4 regions of the Lysinibacillus sp. 10T31 genome follow, and region 2 is predicted to be linked to each of the others. Evidence: riboswitches for the same ligand, from Rfam matches in the RefSeq annotation. Region 2 holds a riboswitch; each other region holds the start of a gene.

Region 1 (3,847 bases), on a different contig from region 2:
AGCTGGGTTATTGAGAGGTCCCTCTTTATCGATGATACGCATGGCAGATTCATGTGTAGTAATTTCAATTTTTTCAATTTCATTTAATCGATTTTTCACTTCATGATGTAAATGTACTGCACATTCAGCAGCGGTTTGTGCATGAAATTCGGCTGGATATGAAACCTTGAATAGAACATTTTCCATGACATAAGATGCAAGTGGTCTAGCAAGTTTTAATTCTTGTTTATTAAAGAGAACGTCTTGGAATCCCCAGCCAGGTGCTGATAAGGCAGTTGCATAACCCATTTCGCCCTTCACAGCCATCATGGCTAATTGCACTGCCCTGCTTGTTGCATCTCCAGCAGCCCATGATTTTCTAGAACCAGTATTAGGTGCATGTCGATATGTTCGTAGGCTTGAATTATCAATCCAAGCATTGGACAATGCATTAATAATTTCTTGATGAGAGCCACCTAATGCCTTTGTCACAACAGCTGTTGTCGCAATTTTGACAAACAGAACATGATCTAAACCTACACGATTTAAGCTGTTTTCTAGTGCTAGAATGCCTTGTATTTCATGGGCTTGTATCATCATTTCTAAAACGTCTTTCATTTTAAGAGGCTCTTTACCTTCTGCAATACGTACGCGACTCAAATAATCCGCAACAGCTAAAATGCCACCTAAATTATCTGAAGGATGTCCCCATTCAGCCGCAAGCCAAGTATCGTTATAATCCAACCAACGAATCATACAACCGATATTGAAGGCGCCTCTTACTGGATCAAGAACATAGGAAGTTCCCGGAACACGTGTACCATTAGGGACGACTGTACCTGGTACTACTGGACCAAGAAGTTTCGTACACTCAGGATATTGCAAGGCCAAAATGCCACAACCTAAAGTATCCAATAAAACATAACGTGCTGTTTCGTATGCTTCTTCACTTGTAATCGTTGTATTTAAAACGTAATCGGCTATATCAGTTAGTAATTGATCTGTCTTAGATATTTCATTTGTTTTAATCATCTATATCTTCCTCTCAGGCATAAATTTGATATACTAGTATACTGATGGACATTGTTCAGAATGCCCATCAGCTCTATGGCGAGTTGTTAAAACTTGATTATACCGATAATTCTTCAAGGTTATGACGCTCGCCAATATAATTGACACGAGGTCTAAATAATCTATTATTGTCATGCTGCTCTATCACATGAGCACATAAGCCGATAGTTCGTGAGCCGAAGAAGATTGGCGTATAAATTTCGATCGGCAAACCAAGCATGTAGTACACTGGTGCTGCATAATAATCTAAATTTGGGTACAACCCTTTTTTCTGTACCATTACTTTTTCACCAGCTTCACACATGTGATATAAGCGGTCATCCCCTTGCTCCAAACATAATTTGTACAAAGCCTCTTTCATAATTTGCGCTCTTGGGTCCATCTTTTTCATATATACACGGTGCCCAAAGCCCATAATCTTTTCTTTATTTTGTAGTTTGTTTTCCAGCAATGTTTCAAAGCCTTCAACTGTTTTGGCTTCAAGAAGCATATACATCACCGCCTCGTTTGCCCCGCCATGTAAATTACCTTTCAATGATGCGACAGCCCCAGTTAGAGCACCATACAAATCAGATTGTGTAGAAGCAATAACACGAGCCGTAAACGTAGAATTTGGCATCTCATGCTCACTATATAAAACGAGTGACTGATCAAAGATTCCTTCTTCTAACGCAGTTGGTTTTCTGCCAGTAATCATGTAATAAAAATTTGCACTATAGGAAAGCTGGCTATCAGGCTCCACGATATCTTGACCATTTAATACACGATAGCTATTTGCTACGATGTTGGGCATACCACCTAAAAGTCTATATGCTCTCGTCAAATTCATTTCAGTAGAACGATCGTTGATGTGCTGATCATAGCCTGCTAAAACAGAAATCCCAGTTCTAAGCCCATCCATAGCATGTGTCCCATTAGGCAATAACTTGAAAATTTGAAAAATCTCTTGTGGAACCTGATAATTAGATTTCAACTTGTCCTGTAAATCAGTCCGTTGCTCGATAGTTGGTATTTCTCCATGCAACAATAAGTAAACAATGTCTAAGTACGAATATCTCTGTGATATTTCAATCAAATCATAACCCCTTATTACAATTTGACTTCCTACAGTGTCTAAAAAAGATAGCTTTGTTTCAGCGGCAATGATGCCATCAAGACCTGGTGAATAATTTAACTCCATTCATTACAACCCCTTTGTTTAATTATTCTTGAAAGCGTTACCATTCAAACACGAAAGAACAACAAAAAAACAACTTCTACCCCTTTGAGAAGTTGTTAATCTACAAAAGCATGACAAAGCAAATAAACAGTGAATTTACATGAATTCACAAAGATCATGCAGTAGCTAACACCTCCCTATCCTCGTAGGTCAATTGATGCTTACCTTAGTGGCAGGTCTCCTGACTTATGATCAACGCTACGATAACACCTTCCCATTTTGACAAACAAAACAGTGGCCTTGTTATCGAACTCCTAAATACAGTTGCGGGACAGTGTTGGACTCTCACCAACTTCCCTTTTAATCAAATGGAATCAAAACCATTTGAACCACCAAAATTTAGCATATTCAATTTGTCTTTTTACCTTAACATATAGTTTTCAAAACAATCAATATAGTCGGAATTCAAAAAAACTTGATCATAATAAGCTATTTTTCATTTTTAAAGAACTATTCTATGTTTTTAAGCACTATTTCGTACAAAAAAAGATTGTTAATCAATACCAATGAAGCTATTTTTATTATTTGTGAGTAAAATAGAGGATTCATATTTTGAAAAAGCGAATATATTTTTTAATGAAAAGTATTAGGGGGCGAATATGGGGTATATTTCAGAATTAAGGAAACTTATCGGTAGTAGACCAATTATAAGCATCGGAGCGACAATTCTTGTGATAAACGATGATAAGAAAATTCTCTTTCAACATCGTTCGGATACGTTGGATTGGGGATTACCTGGGGGCTCGATGGAACTAAACGAAACTTTAGAAGAAGTTGCTAGCCGTGAGCTCTATGAAGAAACAGGACTCGTGGCCAATGAATTTGACTTGATTGGTGTTTTTTCGGGACCAGATTATTATTTCCAATATCCAAATGGGGATGAAGTCTATACAGTCATTCATCTTTATGTTGCTAAAAATGTAAGTGGTGTATTGGAGAAAAAGGATGATGAGAGTTTGAACCTTGCATATTTCGGTGAAAATGAGCTCCCAGATAATATGGAAAAGAGAACAAAAAATCTATTAGACAATCTAGAGGATAAATTGTGGGATTTAGGTAGTTCTTTTGCAAGTAAATAAACATTTGCTACGGATCCTACGCCTGATTGGAACGTTGCCGGCATTGATCAACTACATCATCAAAGGGCTTGTTGCTAAAATCCTCAGCCAGCCGTTGGTATGTTTTCTTTATATCTTTTTTTGTCATTTGCGGGAGGTAGCCAATGAGTTCATCAATGCTTATATTAAAATAGGTTGCCAATTGTGGTAGCAGGGTGATATCCGGATAGCTTTGAGCCGTCTCCCATTTGGAAACGGAAGCCTTTGATACACCGACATACTCAGCAAGTTTATCTTGTGTAATACCTTTTTCTTTTCTATTTGCTGAAATAGCTTTTGCAATACTTATTTCTCTCATCATTTTCACTCCCTATACTATTATTAAAATGCATTTTATCGTCAATTCCAATGGAGTTATATTTTATTTTAGTAGAAAAAATCAACCACAAGGCAACAAATCTAGTGATACACAAAATCCATTTCAGCATTTGTAAACACTTTTTGTATATTGCTATAGTGA
Region 2 (3,847 bases):
CTTAGCATTGCGATTGCAAGAACAAGCCATACGCTTTTTAATGTCTTCATGTCTACTTCTCCTTTTTTCTAAAAAATATATAGAAAGAAATCTAAGACTCCTTAACTAACTATAAAAATTGCTCAGATATATAATAAATATGCGGCTTTTTCGTGACAGGATGTACACTAACTTCCGCATGTACACCAAACACCTTTTGTAGCAATGAGGGTGTTAATACATCAAACGGAGTTCCATACGCCGCAATTTCTCCGTCCTTTAAAACATAAATTTTATCGCAATAAGTTGCTGCAATATTTAAATCATGCAAGGCTACAATGACCGTAATCGGCAAGCTCTGTATTAAATCCATGAGCTGGAGTTGATGCTGAATATCTAAATGATTCGTTGGCTCATCTAATGCCATGACCTTAGCCTGTTGCGCCAAAGCCCTTGCAACAACGACCCGTTTTTTCTCACCACCAGATAATGAACTAAAAGTACGTTCACTTAAATGCAGAACGCCTGCTTGCTGCATCGATTCCTCGACAATAGCTAGATCTTCTTTTGTATCCACTTCCATAAGCCTTTTATGCGGTGTACGTCCCATTGCAACAAGATCCTTAACAGTGAACTCAAATAGCACTGGTGTTTCCTGCCCTACGACGGCTAGTTGCTTTGCTATCTCCTTTGAAGATTGCTTGTAAATATTTTCATTAAATAAAAATACTTCTCCCTCTTGGGGTTGTAGCATACGGTACATATTTTTTAATAGGGTCGATTTCCCACTGCCATTAGGGCCAATTATGCCCACAAACTCGCGTTCTTGAATATGTACAGAAACATTGTTTAATATTTTCACCTGCTGCACAGCAAAAGTAAGGTTTTTTGCTACGTATACCATCTAATTCTCCTCCCCGAAAGAATACATTTGCTTACGCAACATCCATATAAAAAATGGGCATCCGCATAAAGCCGTAATAATTCCAATCGGCATTTCCTCAGGTGCAATCACAATGCGTGCAACTGCATCAGCCCATATTAAAAATATCGCACCAACTAATGCACTGACTGGCAGTACAAACTTATAATTTGAGCCGACAATCATACGTACGATATGTGGAATAATCAGACCTATAAAGCCAATTGCACCACTTACAGCAACAAGGACACCTGTTAATAGGGAAATTAATAAAATTAGTAGCAATCGAAATTTCTCTAAATTAACCCCTAGCGTAACAGCAGATTCTTCGCCTAGTAAAAGTAAATTCAAATGACGTGCATGGAGACGTAAAACTACGTAGACGACCGTTAAAACAACGAATGGAATCAATAAATTCCCCCATTTTGCTCCAGCCAGACTTCCCATCATCCAATACATCACTGCCTTTATGCCGCCCTCTTCTTTCGCCATCATCAGCATAAAATTCGTCATTGCTGACAAAACTAGTGACACGGCAATTCCGGCTAATAATAATCGAATAACTGAAATTCGCCCCTCAACTCGTGCTAAGAAAAACACGATTAGTACTGCAATCGTCGCACCTATAAAAGCCGCAAATGATAGCGCATACATACCCAAAAATGAAAAAGCTCCAAGTAAAATAACAGACGTCGCACCGACAGATGCACCGGAAGATACACCCAAAATATAGGGGTCTGCGATTGAGTTGCGAACTAAAGCTTGAATAGCAGCTCCCGAAATAGCAAGACCCGCTCCGACTATTATGGCAAGTACTACGCGGGGAGTACGAATTTGCCATATGATAATTTCCTGCGAACGACTCCAATCTTCTGCAATTCCAAGTGGATTGAACGGGATATGCGACAAAAAAATACGCCATACAATACCAGGTGTAATAGATACAGAGCCTACCATTATCGCTAACGTCATTGATATTAGAACGACACCAGTCAATACTAATAAGAGTAGGTTGATTTTTCTTGTTGTTGGATTTTTCAAAACGCTCTCCTCTCTTAAAGCAAAGGGCATAAAAAAAATCCCCTTGTCACAAGAGGATGTCATAGTTAAATAAAGGGCGTCTCTTCCCAGTCACTACAACCATCCTCGTGGTTCTATGTAAGTTTGTTACTTTTATTGGCAGGTCTCCTGGCTCAGGTTCATCATCTATACGCCTTCCCATAGCTCGCTACAGTGACTATTGTATAGACTCTCCATTACAGTTGCGGGACAGCATCGGATTTGCACCGATTTCCCTTTTAAGCAAACGAACAATGTCATTCGCACCAACAAGAATTATTAAGTTATAAGAGGAACAATATCAGAATATTTTCCAGATAGCAATTATATTATATAATACATTAAAGTAAAAATATTAATAAACGAGCGTTTAATAGCTGTAAAATAGAACTATTAAACATTAATTATTTTTAGAAAAATAAATATATTTAGCCTTCTTCTCTATATTCAATATCACAACGTAATCCCATTAAAAAAAGAAAAAACATTAGCAGATGAATTTTCGGACATCTTTTAGTTTGAAGAGCAGTCCGATAAACACAATTATTAATATTACCGTTATACTGAAAATTAATTTATAATTAATATACAAGAAGTTGTAATTATTATTAATAGGAGAAGGATATATGAAAATAGTAATTGCAGAAAAACCAGATCAAGCTGCAAAATTAGCTGCCCCCTTTTCTTTTACAAAAAAAGCTGGTTACTTTGAAGTTAAGCCTAACACATATTTTCCAGATGGAGCACTAATTACATGGGCGATAGGACATCTATGTGAATTGAAAGCACCTGAGGAATATAATCCAACATGGAAGAAATGGACATTAGAAACATTACCGATTATTCCAGATCGATTCGAATATAAAGTGACAAAATCAAAATATAAACAATTCAATGTAATTAAAAGTTTAGTAAAAAGACCTGATATTCGAGAAATCATCATTGGTGGTGATGCTGGGCGTGAAGGTGAGTTAATTATCCGCACCATTTTGAGAGTATGCGGTGTTAATAAACCGATGAAACGTCTATGGATATCATCTTTAACAGAAAACGCTGTAAAAAATGGGTTTGCAAACTTACTACCAGAAGAGAAAACACGTGATATTTATTTTGAAGCACTAAGTCGTTCATGTGCAGACTGGCTAATTGGCATCAACACATCCAGATTATACACGGTACTCCTCAAACGAAATGGCGTGAAAGATGTATTTTCAATTGGTCGTGTACAAACACCTACACTTGCACTAATAGTAAAGAGAGAGCATGAAATTGCGAATTTTAAATCAGAACCATTTTGGGAAGTGGAAACAGAGTTTAATTTTAATGGAAAAATGTTAAAAGCAAAATGGCATAAAGATAACATTTCAAGGGTTCAAGAGGAACGACAAGCTATTGCGATTGCTAATTTCTGTATCAATAAAAATGTAGAAATTAATAGTATTAAAAGAGAAACAAAGGAATACGCTCCTCCATTGTTATTCAACTTATCTGCATTACAAGCTACAGCAAACAAGGCCTATAAATTCTCACCACAAAATACACTGGATATTTTGCAAAAGCTTTATTTAAAGGGCGTAGTTTCCTATCCAAGATCTGATTCACAATTTTTAACGAATGAAGAAGCAAAAACACTACCTAAGATACTAGAGCATTTAAGTAAAATTGATAAATCTAAAGGTCTTCTTCCGCCCCCAACAAGTTCAATTATGAATAATAAAAGATATGTGAATGAAAAAAAAGTAACCGATCACCATGCAATTATTATTACAGAGCAAATACCAGACGTAGCGAAGCTAAGTACAGAAGAAGAAAAAATTTATGATTTAGTTGCAAGACAAGTCATTGCAGCACATTACAACAATGCCATATTTTCTTACACAACGATTC
Region 3 (3,847 bases), on a different contig from region 2:
GCATTTTGATGAAATCAATTAACTTGCAAGATACATTCTTAAACCATCTACGTAAAAACAATGTTTTTGTAACTGTGTTTTTATTAAATGGATTTCAGTTAAAAGGAACTGTGAAATCTTATGATAATTTTACAGTACTATTACTAGATGCTGAAAGCAAGCAACACCTTATTTACAAACATGCTATTTCTACATTTGTTCCAGCAAAGCAAGTAGATTTTTTAGAGACAGAAGAATAGAAACATTATAGTAAAACAGTTAGTGTTCATGACACTAGCTGTTTTTTTGCCTACAGGCTATAATGTAAGAGGAAATCGACATATTGGAGGACTACACAGATGAAAACTATGGATACAACAGAAATATTAGAACTATTAGATGCGAACGAAGACCTATATATTATTGATGTTCGTGAAGATGATGAGGTAGCACAAGGCATGATCCCTGGTGCTCAACACATTGCTCTTGGGACAATCCCTGAGCGCTTAGGTGAATTAGATGCTTCTAAGCCATACATTATCGTTTGCAAGGCTGGCGGTCGTTCAGCAAATGCTTGTGCATACCTAGAAGCTCAAGGCTTTGACGTAACAAACCTTGAAGGCGGCATGCTTGCTTATGATGGAGAGTTAGAATTTAAATAATGTTCGATTGAAACCCTCGTTTATACGAGGGTTTTTCTTATACAATCGGGTGGTGAAAGATTAAAGTGGTTCGCTATTATTTGGTAAAAATGTGTTATGATAGCAACGTGCAAGGAGGGATTAGTATGTATCAGACAATAGCACCCCCAACAATGTCTTTACAGTAGAATCTGCTGTTTAGGCATTCAATAAAAGCTTGCTAATTCTCGATAGATTCTACTGTATATCGAAGACTATATACATGTAGAAAGTAGGAATTAGAAATGAGCGGAAAACTATCTTTTATATTATCGATGATTATTTTTAGAGCTGTAGGTGTTTTTGCAAAATACATTAAGTTGCCTTCAAGTGAAATTGCCTTTTGGATGAGTCTCATTGGCTCTTGTTTTTTACTTTTGATTTTCCTATCTAAAAAAGAAAGGTTTTCGAAAACAACTATTTTGCAAAATAAATGGCCATTGGTACTTTCGAGCTTTGCCTTATGCGGCAATTGGATTTTCCTTTTCCAAGCGTACAAGGAAACAACTATCGCAAATGCAGCTCTAAGCTACTATTTCGCGCCAGTACTAGTGATTTGTTTGTCACCTATAGTGTTAAAAGAGAAAATATTATTAAGAAAAATTTTTTATGTTTGTGTTGCTCTTGTAGGTCTGTATTTTATCGTTCAAAGTCAAACTACCGAAACGAGCGAACATTATATCGGTATTGTATATGGGCTTGTTGCAGCTTATTTCTATACAATAGTCACATTCACCAATAAATATATCCGTGGATTAAAAGAACCTGATAATGCGATTATTCAGCTTGCTTTAGCAGCGTTATTCCTTGCGCTTTATCTTTTGGGGACCAATGGGTTTCAAGTCATGCAAATCGATATAAAATCATTTAGTTTACTTATTGCATTGGGCATTGTCCATGCTGGAATCGGCTTCCTTCTGTTCTTTTTCGGAATGCGTCATCTAAAAGGGCAAAGTATAGCTATTTTAAGCTATATTGATCCACTCACATCATTAGTGATTTCGACGATGATTATAGGAGAGAAAATGGCGACCCTACAAATAATAGGAGCTATTCTATTACTCGGCGCAACATTTCTGAGTGAAATAGATAAAACAAAGCGAATTTCACAGTAGTAAACGAACAAGAAACCCCTTGCAGACATCCAAATTTAGAAGTATTTTTGTGGCATGTTGGAACACTTCTTTAATTGTATGTGATGTTTTCTAAAAAATTAAAACATTGACACAAAAACCACTTTGCCGTAGATTTAAAGTAATTACATAAAAGCATTAGGTGCCCATTGCGGGAGAATAGGGAATAAAGTGAAAAGCTTTAGCGGTCCCACCACTGTAAAAGGGAGTTTCATAGAGAATGCCACTAGCATCGTGCTGGGAAGGTTCTATGAAATGTTGAAATTGAGCCAGGAGACCTGCCTATCTGCTTCGGTTATATAGACGATGGAAAAGTCTGTAGTTTATTTGTTATGGAATAAACTACAGGCTTTTTATTTTTTTCTCTAAATCATTCTTCGAGTAACAAGGGCAAAAAAGAAAGGGGAAATTTTCATGCAATTATTACAACAGACGATTCAAAACATTCAAAGTGCTGACAACAAAATGATGGAGAAGGCAAGGGAACGCATAGATGCACTTTGCAAGCCTCCTGGAAGCTTGGGGAAACTGGAGACCCTTGCTGTGCAACTATCCGGAATTACAGGAGACCTATTTCCTGCGATTGATAATAAGGCGATAATTGTCTGTGCAGCAGATCATGGTGTTTGTGATGAAGGGGTAACACCTAATCCACAAAATGTGACGGTCTTTCAAACATTAAATTTTCCTAGAGGAGGGACTGGTGTCTGTGCTATTGCAAAAATCACAGATGCAAAAATTGTCACAGTAGATGTTGGCGTAAAAGAGGATATTCCGCATGATGCTGGAGTCATCATTAAAAAGATTAAATATGGTACGGACAATATGGCAAAAGGACCTGCTATGACAAGGGAAGAAGCCATTCAATCCATTGAAGTGGGAATTGAAGTAGCTACGGAAGAAGTTAAAAAAGGGATAAATGTACTCGGGACAGGTGAAATGGGTATCGGTAATACAACACCTAGTGCTGCTATATTATCGGTTCTTCACGAGTGTCATCCGAATGAAGTGACAGGCTTCGGTGCAGGAGTTGGACCAGGAGGGATTGCACATAAAGTAGAGGTTATTTACAATGCTATTGCATTAAATAAACCAAATCGTCATGATGCTATTGATATTCTTGCAAAAGTTGGAGGGCTAGAAATAGGCGCTATGGCAGGAGTAATACTTGCTGCCGCCGCACATCGAAAACCAGTTGTTATTGATGGCTTTATTTCTACTATTGCAGCTCTTATTGCATACGAACTTGAGCCAAACGTCAAAGACTATATTATTCCTTCTCATGCCTCTGAAGAACCAGGTGCAAAAATTGCCGCTGAAATGCTCGGAATTGAACCGATGCTACAAATGAATATGCGATTGGGTGAAGGCTCTGGTGCAGCTTTAGCATTTCCTATTTTGGACGCAGCATGCTCTATGATGAAAAACATGACTACATTAGAGGAAGCTATGCAGCTATTAAAATAAAGTGAAATGTCAATGGCCCTCGCTGATTATTTATAGGTAGCTAGACTCCCTCCTGCATTCTGGGAGTCTTAAGCTTGCCTTACATAGTTCGAAAGCAAATCTTTACAGAAGTCCTTTTTTAATCGCTGTAACAACAGCTCCCACACGAGATTCTACTCCAAACTTCTGAATAATGGAGGATATGTGATGCTCTACAGTTCTTTTTCCAATGCCTAATTCTTCACTAATCTCACTATTTGTTTTATCCTCTGCGACACGTTGCAATACTTCATACTCTTTTGGTGTAAGTCTAACCATATACAAACACTCCCATTTTTAATTTATATAACCATACATTAGCATAGATATATTTATTAACCTATATTTTGTACATGGTTTAATCATTTTACATTTAAAAAAATTACAAAATTGTGAAAATTGAATTTATATGTCGTGAAATACGGATTTTTTTTTTTTTTTTTATGCTAGATTGTAAACTACAAAGCAGAATGGCTGCGAGATATTTAATATTTATAAAAATATGTCAGGTCTATTGTTTTGTATAAAGTATAGAGGAGGTGTTCCTATGAAGTCAGATGAAAACAAGAA
Region 4 (3,847 bases), on a different contig from region 2:
TCATAATTTGTCAGAAAGTATGATGGCGATTGAAGCTCTGAAAAATCATCCAATCCGTCAAAACAATAGGATTCATCAAGCAGTTCAAACCGTGACAATTCAAGATTTCGAACGACACAGCGATTTTTATCAACGTCAAAAGATTCAACAGCAAGCATTAGGATTACCACTATTTCCAACGACTACAATTGGAAGTTTCCCTCAATCTGATGAGGTCAAAAGGAATCGTAATGTTTGGAGAAAGAAACAATTATCGAATGAAGAATACGAAGCATTTATAGAGCATGAAACAAAGCGTTGGATTAATATTCAAGAAGAACTAGATATCGATGTACTAGTTCATGGTGAATTTGAGCGTACTGATATGGTAGAGTATTTCGGTGAAAAACTTACCGGTTTTGCATTTACGAAAAAAGCATGGGTAGTATCATATGGATCTCGTTGTGTAAAGCCTCCTATCATTTATGGAGATGTCTCATGGGCATCACCAATAACCGTGAAGGAGTCCGTGTACGCTCAAAGTTTAACAAATCGTTTTGTGAAGGGGATGCTTACGGGGCCAGTGACAATTTTAAATTGGTCCTTTGTGCGAGACGATATTTCACGAAAAGATGTAGCTTTTCAAATTGCATTAGCACTTCGCAAAGAGGTTGAAGCCCTCGAAGGCGCAGGCATTTCCATCATTCAAGTTGATGAACCAGCACTACGAGAAGGTTTACCGCTTCGCAAAGAAGGATGGGGAGCTTACTTGGAGTGGGCTGTCAATTCCTTCAAACTTGCTACATCTAGTGTCAAAGATGAAACACAAATCCATACACATATGTGTTACTGTGAATTTAACGATTTCATAGAACCAATTAGTTCACTTGATGCAGATGTTATTTCAATTGAAACATCTCGTAGCCATGGGGAGCTTATCGCTTCACTTCAAGTTCATCCATATAAAAAAGGAATTGGTTTAGGGGTATATGATATTCATAGTCCGCATGTGCCAAACGAGGAAGAAATGCTAGAAATTATGCGAGACAGTTTACAGGTTCTTGAAAGTAATCAATTTTGGGTAAATCCAGATTGTGGCTTAAAAACGAGAAAAGAAGCAGAAACGATTAAGGCGCTAGCAAATATGGTGACAGCTACTAAAATATTACGCCAGGAAGTAAAGCAATCAACACTGAGTTAACGAAAGAATTGTTATATCCACTATATCTTCTCTCCGAATAAAAAGAAGTTATACAAGGCCAGGGTTAAGCTACCTGGCCTTTTTATGTTAGTCATTATTTCGAGGTTTTTATTATATTCAGAAAATAAAATTGACGTGAACATTAGAGCATGTTATGTTTATTACTAATTTCATAGCAATCATTACAAGTTTGAATGAAATAAGCTTTCATTCAATTAAAAGGAAAATGGGTGTAAATCCCATGCTGTCCCGCAGCTGTAAATGAGGAGTTTTGTTTCAATTGCCACTGAGTTATTACTTGGGAAGGTGAAGCAAAATATTGATTCATGAGCCAGAATGCCTGCTTGTAAGGAGATTCATTGATGATCTACGAAAGATAGGGAGATGGATGGGTGCTTGCTAACAGTAAGTTATTCTGTCCTTATTCTTTTATAGAATAAGGTTTTTTTATGCCTTCTCACCATCTACATTTGTAACACGAACAGAGATAGGAGACAGAAAATGAGATTGACAAAGTATTTACTTCCTTTCATGCTTGTTTTGATGTTCAGTCTACTTACTGGCTGTACAAGTACTGAAAAGGGAGAGCCAGCATCGAAACAACAGACAGACGAAAAAATGATTACGATTGGATGGCCATTAGATGTAGGTCCATTAAATCCCCATACATATTTACCAAATCAAATGACAGCCCAAGCAATGGTCTATGAATCATTGGTTGAATATAACGATGATGGAACAATTACGCCGAAACTAGCAGAAAGTTGGGACATCTCAAAGGATAAAACTTCTTATGTTTTCCATTTGAGAAAAGATGTCAAATATTCTGACGGAACGGCTTTTAATGCAGACAATGTGATTCGTAACTTTCATGCAGTTTTAGCTGATCGTGATATGCATTCTTGGATGGGTATGGTCAATCATATTAAAGAGGTTGTGAAAGTGGATGACTTTACAATTCGTTTGCAATTGGATGAACCTTATTATCCTGTGTTAAACGAACTTGCCTTTGTTAGACCTTTCCGTTTTTTAGGGGATAATGGATTCCCTAAAGGTGATGCGACGCAAGATTCAATTAAAGCGCCTATTGGGACAGGCCCATGGGTATTAACAGATTACAAAAAGGATGAGTACGCTTTATTTAGTCGCAACGAAAATTACTGGGGGGAAAAACCTCTTGTAGAACAAATAAAAGTAAAAATTATCCCTGATTCAGAATCTATTTCGTTGGCCTTTGAAAACGAAGAATTAGATTTAATATATGGTCGTGGCATCATTAGTTTAGATAACTATACGTTTTTAAAAGATAGTGGGAAATATAAAACGGCTACGTCTGAACCTTTGTCTACGCGTGCGTTACTGTTTAATACACAGTCAGGTCCGTTAGCAGAATTAAAGGTACGTCAAGCGATTCAATATGCAATCAATAAGGAGCAAATGGTTGACAGTATTACACATGGTACTGAAAAAGTGGCCAATACACTATTTTGGGATGCTGTTCCTTATGCAAATATTGATTTAGCTCCAATTTTATATAATCCGAAAAAAGCGCAGCAATTGCTAGATGAAGCGGGATGGACGCTACAGAAGGGTGATAAAATTCGCTCTAAAAACGGACAGCCACTAACATTAGATTTAATCTACATTGCAACAGATGCGATTCAAAAACCAATGGCGGAACTAATGCAAGGTGAACTTGCAAAAATAGGGGTACAGTTGAATTTAGAAGGCGCAGATGTGATGGTAGGTCTGCAAAAATTAATGGATGATCAGGTTGATATTAATTTCTGGCGGACAAATGGACCACCAACAGACCCACATAGCTTTGCTAATGAATCAGCGACACCAAACGCTAATGGTGTCTATGAAGCAAAATTAGGCTTACCAAATGCCAAAGAAATCGATAATAACATTCATCAATTATTAGTAGGTACAGATGAAAAAGAGCGAGTGCAACTTTATACGGATATTTTAACAGAGTTCCATGACCAAGCACTATTCTATCCTATATCTTATGAAACAAATAACGTGATTTATCAGCCATATATGAAGGATTTTGCTCCACGTGCATCTGAATATGATATTCCATATGCACAAATGGATAAAGAAAAATAACTGTAAAAGAGAGAGTATGTCTATTAAAGACAGCTCTCTCTTTATCATAGGATTGAGTAGGAAGTGACAGCATGTATGAATCGACATGGATGTTTTGTTTAAAAAGAATTTTGACATTGCCTTTTGTACTATTGGGCGTATCCATTTTGACCTTTATATTTATTCGTTTCGTTCCAATAGAGCCTGCTGAGGTCATACTTAGATTGGCAAGAGTTACACCAACAGCAGAAGCCATTCAAGCATTACGTGAAGAACTTGGAACAGACAAGCCTTTTCTCATTCAATATTTGCTATGGATAAAAGGCGTATTGCATTTAGATTTCGGTACATCTTTTGTTAGTAAATTACCCGTGGCACAGGAGCTATTTGCTAAATTACCAGCAACCATTGAATTAGCTGTTGCTGCATTTGTGTTGATTTTAGGGTTAAGTATGCCATTAGGAATCATAAGTGCTTTGTATAAGCACTCCATCATCGATAAAATAATTAGACTTTTAACCATCCTGAGTGTATCGATTCCAACATTTTGGTTAGGTTTTTTACTACTATATG

The links. Region 2 has a riboswitch for cobalamin ahead of AC1DCY_RS21030 (FecCD family ABC transporter permease). Riboswitches for the same ligand answer to the same signal wherever they lie in the genome.
Region 1: linked by a shared signal. The riboswitch ahead of mmgD (citrate synthase) and the one ahead of AC1DCY_RS21030 (FecCD family ABC transporter permease) in region 2 are both predicted to bind cobalamin.
Region 3: linked by a shared signal. The riboswitch ahead of cobT (nicotinate-nucleotide--dimethylbenzimidazole phosphoribosyltransferase) and the one ahead of AC1DCY_RS21030 (FecCD family ABC transporter permease) in region 2 are both predicted to bind cobalamin.
Region 4: linked by a shared signal. The riboswitch ahead of nikA (nickel ABC transporter substrate-binding protein) and the one ahead of AC1DCY_RS21030 (FecCD family ABC transporter permease) in region 2 are both predicted to bind cobalamin.

The regions. Positions count from the first base shown of each region.
Region 1 is NZ_JBFTHS010000012.1:83,803-87,649, reverse strand. Features, by position in the region: gene AC1DCY_RS09245 (bifunctional 2-methylcitrate dehydratase/aconitate hydratase) at 1-1,011, opposite strand, end outside; gene mmgD (citrate synthase) at 1,109-2,230, opposite strand; cobalamin riboswitch at 2,424-2,618, opposite strand; gene AC1DCY_RS09235 (NUDIX hydrolase) at 2,869-3,348, shown strand; partial or broken gene AC1DCY_RS09230 (helix-turn-helix domain-containing protein) at 3,386-3,685, opposite strand.
Region 2 is NZ_JBFTHS010000044.1:33,856-37,702, forward strand. Features, by position in the region: gene AC1DCY_RS21020 (ABC transporter substrate-binding protein) at 1-50, opposite strand, end outside; gene AC1DCY_RS21025 (ABC transporter ATP-binding protein) at 110-883, opposite strand; gene AC1DCY_RS21030 (FecCD family ABC transporter permease) at 884-1,972, opposite strand; cobalamin riboswitch at 2,063-2,246, opposite strand; gene AC1DCY_RS21035 (DNA topoisomerase III) at 2,587-3,847, shown strand, end outside.
Region 3 is NZ_JBFTHS010000035.1:42,677-46,523, reverse strand. Features, by position in the region: gene hfq (RNA chaperone Hfq) at 9-239, shown strand; gene AC1DCY_RS18925 (rhodanese-like domain-containing protein) at 339-641, shown strand; gene AC1DCY_RS18920 (DMT family transporter) at 905-1,774, shown strand; cobalamin riboswitch at 1,916-2,092, shown strand; gene cobT (nicotinate-nucleotide--dimethylbenzimidazole phosphoribosyltransferase) at 2,207-3,259, shown strand; gene AC1DCY_RS18910 (response regulator transcription factor) at 3,362-3,556, opposite strand; gene skfA (sporulation killing factor) at 3,825-3,847, shown strand, end outside.
Region 4 is NZ_JBFTHS010000012.1:72,596-76,442, forward strand. Features, by position in the region: gene metE (5-methyltetrahydropteroyltriglutamate--homocysteine S-methyltransferase) at 1-1,180, shown strand, start outside; cobalamin riboswitch at 1,350-1,542, shown strand; gene nikA (nickel ABC transporter substrate-binding protein) at 1,682-3,295, shown strand; gene nikB (nickel ABC transporter permease) at 3,367-3,847, shown strand, end outside.